Linked DNA regions of Rubinisphaera italica. The protein of the gene in region 1 interacts with the protein of each later gene in a pairwise test. Links are inferred from orthologs where the notes say so. Each region holds a gene or a part of one and is shown in the gene's direction. Other genes may lie near its edges. The genes, in order: rsfS and Pan54_RS22090.

Region 1 (3,095 bases):
TGGCAAATGGCATCTTGGAGAGCAGGGGCATTGGCCGAACGATCAGGGCTTTGATTTTAATCTCGGCGGACATCATCGCGGGTCTCCACCAGGAGGGTATTATGCTCCATGGAATAATCCCGTTCTGAAGTCGAAAAAGCCTGGAGAATATCTGACGGAGCGATTGACCGAAGAGTCCATCAGTTTTCTGAAAAAACGGAAGACCGACCAGCCGTTCCTTTTGTATCTCTCGTATTATAATGTGCATACTCCAATTCAACCTTACAAGAAAAAGATTGAGCATTTCCAGCAAAAGGCCAACCAGCAGTTTGAAGAAGACTCTCCACCCATTACAGAACGGGACGCTAAGTCGCGAGCCAGACAGGATAATCCCGAGTATGCCTCAATGATTGCTGCGGTTGATCTGAGTGTGGGCAGCCTGATGAAGACACTGGCGGAACTCCAACTTGAAGAAAACACAACGGTCATTTTCTTTTCTGATAATGGCGGGCTTTGTACGAAACCAACTCCCGGCCCTACATCGAATTTGCCATTACGATCAGGTAAGGGCTGGCTGTATGAGGGTGGAGTTCGAGAACCGATGATTATTCGCTCTCCTGGAATCACAAAGGCGGGTAGCGTTTGTGTGACTCCCATTGTCAGCATGGATTTCTTTCCGACGATACTGGAACTGGCTGGACTCCCTTCGCAACCTCATTTGCATGCCGATGGACAATCTCTTGTTCCATTATTGAATGGGCAAGGACAGTCAGAGGAGCGAACATTTTACTGGCATTATCCACACTATCACGGCTCCACCTGGTGTCCGGGAGCATCGATTCGGGAGGGTGACTGGAAGCTGATCGAGTTCTATCAAGAAGGGACACGGGAACTGTACAATCTTAAAGAGGATCCGGGTGAACAGGAGAATCTAGTGAGTGAAAATCCTGTCAAAACCTTGGAATTGCAGCAAAAACTGGCCCAATGGCAAAAGACGATGAAAGCGAAAATGCCTCAGCCACTTGAATAAGTCCGAACCTGTCGAATGATCACCTGTCGTAACCAGGAAACATACATCTCAAGCTGGATTCACTTATTTTGAGGGTCAACTGTATATTTCGACCACTTTTCCGGGTAGGATACCCTGAAACGAACGCAATCGACGAAATGTTGATTCTACTATTTTGGTATCTTGCGGAGTAACGAGCGATTTCTGATTTGCACGAACAAACTGAGACTGTGATTGATCAATCTGAAGCGACAACCATTTTCGAGCGCAGCCCGGAACAGCTGGCCAAGTCGCTTGATCTGGCATGCCAGTGCGCGAAGATTGCCGATGAACTCAAAGGCAGCGACATTGTTGTTCTTGATCTCACAAAACTGACTCCGGAATTCGATTACTTTGTGATTGCGACCGGAAACAGTCGACGACAGCTGCACGCCATCGTGGAAGAAGCTGATACGTTGCTGGAAAAATCAGGTTCCAATCGGATCAGCCTTGAAGGTTACTCCGGCAATAACTGGATCCTGCAGGACTACGGCGATATCGTGCTGCACGCTTTCGATCCGGAAAACCGCGAACTGTATGATCTCGAACGCCTCTGGGCCGATGCCACCCACGTCGACTGGCAAGCTCATCTGGCGAAGTCGAACTGATGAGTTGCTATTTTGGAATCATGATTTCGACTTCGGCGAATTGAAACGGGGAATTCTCGTAGGCTTCTGCCATGCATTTAAGAGTTTCCCAGCGGGTTCGATGCCAGGGATTTTCCAGCTTCGGCATATCTTCAGGAAGCTTCAGTAGCAAACTTTTCCGAACGACCATCGCCCGAATTTTTCTCGTCCTGACCGCTCCATCGGCTTCGTTGGTCAGACAGATTAAGAACTCCTGCTTCTCGACGGGCAGCCCTGCTTCTGCTGCGATCAGGCCAGCCGAGTATTTTTCTGAGATTTCATTGAGCACCCCGTTGAGAAAAAACCAGCTGTCGTTTTCAGGGATAGGGATAATTGGTTTTGTGGGGACGGTTTTATCCGCGTACTTGCGAATCGTGGCAGCTGCATGTTTGTTGAGAAAAATTTCCTCGCCATCTTTCTCGATGAGCGTGCGAATCCGTAATGTGCCTGCTTCGATATAGGTCAGCGAAATATTGAGGCGATCGAGAAATTCCCGCTTCGTCCAGTTCCTGCGTTCGCGGCGACGACCGATATACCATCCGACAATCATGAACCCTGCTGCGGTAGCCAGTTTGACCCAATGATCATTGAGTTGCTCGGTGATCGCCTCGATCAATTCCTTCCACATGGTGATCCTCTAAGATGTCTGAATAATTTCGTATTCTTCAAATTGTTGTTATAGGAACTAATCGCGGCGGCGGCGGGCGCGTTCTTTGGCTTGAGCAAAGATGTCGACTTTCGGTTTTGTTTCCTGAGGGGCAGGCTCGACCGTCTTGGTTGACTTTTTAGCGAATTCTGGCTTCTCGGAAACAGATTTCTTTTTCGCTGTTGGCTGGGGCCGAGATTGAGGGCCACGATATTTGGGAGTCGCAACCGGCTCTTGTTCCGCAGCTGCGGAGCGTTGAAACAAATCGCCCCAGAGAGCCAGCCGGCGTCCCGCAATTTCCATAATGATTAACACCAGAGTGATGATGAGCAGGTGCGGAACCAGTGAAACTTTCTTTGGACTGCGAGGTGGATTATCGAAAATACTCAGGACTTCGGTTCTCTGTTCGCCACCTGTCAAAGTTGCCAGTTCTGCAAGAACTTTTTTGCCGCTCGGCAAGCCAGGGCGTGGTGCGAACTCGGGTGAATAGGGCAGCGACAATGCAGGACCCCTCTGAAATTCGCGACTGCTGGTTTTGACGAGTGTGCGATAGGTTCCCATCGTTTCCATGCGGAAACGAGCCTGCAATGTGTCTGGACCGACCCAGGTAAATTCAGGCGTGAAGGTTTCGGTTCGTTCATCCCCGGGAGGCACAACGATCATTTCCGGGATTTCATTGCCGCCACGATTAGGGCGATTGGGATCAAGTTCAATTGTCGCGACAGCATCCTGTCCATCCCGATCCACTGTGACGAAAACATCTTCAGGAGATTCTCCACCCAGTAACCAGCGGGCA
Region 2 (3,317 bases), 5.5 Mb from region 1 along the record:
GGTGCCAGAGAGTTTATGCCTGCCTTATTAAAGCAGGTGCACACATTGTTCAATAGCCCCAAGACCCTGCTCTTACTTCGCCCACTTCACATTTACTCTTATGATGCAAAAAAGGCGATGACGCCATTAGAGTGGACCAATAAACATCTTGGTAAAACAAAACAGGATCGAAAGTCTGGTCTAAACCGCTACAGCGACGAATTGATTAGTGCCGCCGCTGACGCGAAACATCATGTTTTCATTGCATTTCACCCGGCCTCTCTCAAGGACTCGAATTCACTCGCCAGGTTACGGGGCCTTCTCGAAATGGAAGTTGGGCCCGAACGAGTTACTGGAGATCCGAATTCCGTTTCCATCGTCAACGTGCTTAACAGCCCAGGCTACGAGAAAATTTCGCATGCCATTCTCGGAGGAACTCTATCCGAAGATCAATGGCCTCAAAACCCTCTGCTGACGGCTCCCAAAACGGTGGCAGGCATTCAGAAAAAACTCAAACTTTCTGAGGATGCAGCCGTGTTGTATGCTCAGGTGCTTGCACTTCCCGATCCGACAACTGCAAATGTCCGGCAATGGAACGATTGGACTGCTGCCCGCTATAAAAAAGCAGCGGGTGAACTCGTTGAAAAAGAACTTGTTCTTGATGCGAAACGTTCCCGAGCAGGTCGGTCGATCTTTCTTCCAGGAGAATGGCTCGATTTGAAAGCTCCCTGGTTGCCGATTGAAGCTTGGAAAAAAGATCATCTGGTCGATCTTGCCTTGGACATTGGCCTCGATTTCCCGATTGGGGGGCCGATGGTTCTGCGGCCCTACGAAGATTTGTTCCCAGCTGTCTGGCAACGTATTCTCGATGGTGATAAACCAGAGTATGAAGAGGCCAGTCTCTAGCGAATCCTCAACCCAGTTTTAATTACAATCTCCAAGCAGGAAAGCATTTCCGTATGCCGAAGAAGACAACGAAACGTTCGACCGCTACGCAGAGAAAGGAACCGGATCCAATCATCGCTACGCGACAGCAGCCCCCTGCCGAAGAGCGTTATGCTGATCAAATCACTTTCCTGCGTGCCATCGACAGTTCGCCAAAACCTGCGGGTTGGTTGCTTTCTCCGGAACGAGTCGTCGATTTCATTTGCGGGACGCACGGCGAATCACTTCGCGCTCCTGCCTCTGTATCTTTGCCAGATGGTTTGCCAAAGTCGATGGCGATCGAGGCCAAGTTTGTTGGACCGAGGGCACTGGTTGAGCGGTGTATCGTCACTCTGGCCGGAGAACGAGGATTGTTACTGGTTGGCCAGCCAGGGACGGCCAAAAGTATGCTGGGCGAATTGCTCACAACGGCCATCAGCGGTTCGAGTGCGTTAACAGTGCAAGGGACAGCCGGGGCGAGTGAAGATCATTTTCGCTATGGCTGGAACTACGCCATGCTGCTCGATAAAGGCCCACGGCCCGAAGCTCTGGTCGCATCGCCGATCATGACAGGAATGAAAACCGGGAAGCTGGTTCGGATCGAAGAGATCACACGCTGTCTGCCGGAAGTTCAGGATGCTTTGATCAGTATCTTGAGCGAACGTCGATTGATGATTCCCGAACTTGAAGGCGAAGGGGGAAGCGTGTTTGCTGCTCCCGGATTTAATTTGATTGCGACGGCTAATCTGCGGGACCGGGGTGTTTCCGAAATGTCGGCTGCTTTGAAACGCCGCTTCAACTTTGAGACCGTCCATCCGATAGCCGAGGCTGCTCAGGAAGTGGAACTTGTTCGGAGTCGAGCCAAGGCCATGCTGACTGAGTCGGGAACTCATGAAGAAATCGATGCAAAACTGCTCGATATTCTCGTCACAACTTTTCGCGACCTGCGCGAAGGGCGGACCGAAGAAGGCTGGAGTATCGAACGACCAGCAGCCGTGATGAGTACCGCTGAAGCGGTCACTGTTGCAGCGGCGATTACTCGGCAAGGGGTTTATTTTTCTTCGCGTAAAGATCCTGTCTCGTTACTGCCGGGGTATCTGCTGGGAGTTGTGCTCAAGGATAATCAGGAAGACCGCGATCGATTGCTCGCCTATTGGGATGGCCCGGTGCGTCGACGCAGTGAATCCAATGCACTCTGGAAGCGAATGTATCAGCTGCGTGAAAATCTTGAGGAAGTGGATCAGGATTTTTAACGGAAGCCCCCGAAAGTCGAATGATTCGGGGGCTTCTCTTCGAGATCGCCCCCGCCACCGTTGTTTTAATAATCTATCTGAAAGATTAGATTCTTAAATATTTATAGGCGTTATTAGTAAATGGAGTCAGAAATTCCCCAGGATGTTTTGGAGCGGCTGGCGGATTGTCGGGAACCGTTTTTAATCGGAGTCCGACATCATTCGGCTGCTTTGGCTAGAGTAATGCCAGACTTATTGGCCAAGACTCAGCCGGAAGCGATTCTGCTCGAACTCCCGCCAGATTTTCAGAAGTGGATTGAATATCTGGGAGATGATGAACTCGAAGCGCCGGTGGCGTTAGCGGCAGCCGGGCGAAATCGATTGCTCTCTTTTTATCCTTTGGCCGATTTCTCTCCTGAGCTAATCGCAATTCGGTGGGCGGCAAAACATCAGATTCCGGTCATCCCCTGCGACCTTTCCTTGGAGAAAATGTCTCAGATTGAATCTCGCTTTGCAGACACGTCTTCGTCATCGGATTCGGATGAGACGCCGATCGTGAATCAACTGTTGAATCGTTATCAGTCCAAGGACACAGCTGCTCTTTGGGAAACATTCGTTGAAACTCCGGGAGTAAATGCCTCTCCAGAATCGATTCGACGAGCCGGTTTGCTGTTTGGCTGGATGATGCGGCAATCTTCTCAGGGAGCAACACCTGCAGATGCACATCGGGAACTCGCGATGCGGGAGGCAATTGCCCTGGCTCCGAAGCGATCGGTTGCCATCGTCGGTTCGTTTCATGCCTCCGCACTTCTGGAAGATCCACTGCTGTGGACATGTCCCGATGAATTTGAATATGAAAAGGATAAGCCATCGTCCGTCGAGAATTTGACGACATCACTGATTCCTTACTCATATGCTCAGCTCGATCAGCGAAGTGGCTACCCAGCCGGGATCCTTGACCCGGTTTGGCAGCGATCAATGTCTGAAACCAGTAGCGTCGAACAGATGCACGGCGTGATCAGTCATTTCGCAACCCAATTATGTCGCCATCTGCGTGAGGCTGGCCATGTCGCAGGCACTCCGGATGCAACAGAAATTGTGCGGATCGCGACTGACTTAAGTCGGCTGCGCGGTCATTCCGCCCCAGGGAGGGCGGAGTTGCTCGAAGCGGTTGAAACCACA

The links.
Region 2: the proteins of rsfS (region 1) and Pan54_RS22090 interact in binary tests that used the Escherichia coli proteins (3 or more experiments, as listed by UniProt). The link is inferred for Rubinisphaera italica from one-to-one orthologs.

What each region holds. Positions count from the first base shown.
Region 1 is NZ_SJPG01000001.1:259,536-262,630, forward strand. The notes cover bases 158-2,926. They hold rsfS (ribosome silencing factor), read left to right. Parts: upstream 158-1,218; coding sequence 1,219-1,635; downstream 1,636-2,926. Other genes in these bases: Pan54_RS01035 (sulfatase), read left to right, coding at 158-1,009; Pan54_RS01045 (hypothetical protein), read right to left, coding at 1,643-2,281; Pan54_RS01050 (VWA domain-containing protein), read right to left, coding at 2,339-2,926. In the rest of the region: more of Pan54_RS01035, read left to right, coding at 1-157; more of Pan54_RS01050, read right to left, coding at 2,927-3,095. UniProt on the Escherichia coli protein: Functions as a ribosomal silencing factor. Interacts with ribosomal protein uL14 (rplN), blocking formation of intersubunit bridge B8.
Region 2 is NZ_SJPG01000001.1:5,799,650-5,802,966, forward strand. What follows is about bases 57-3,047. They hold Pan54_RS22090 (ATP-binding protein), read left to right. Parts: upstream 57-938; coding sequence 939-2,156; downstream 2,157-3,047. Other genes in these bases: Pan54_RS22085 (hypothetical protein), read left to right, coding at 57-885; Pan54_RS22095 (DUF5682 family protein), read left to right, coding at 2,277-3,047. Outside these bases: more of Pan54_RS22085, read left to right, coding at 1-56; more of Pan54_RS22095, read left to right, coding at 3,048-3,317.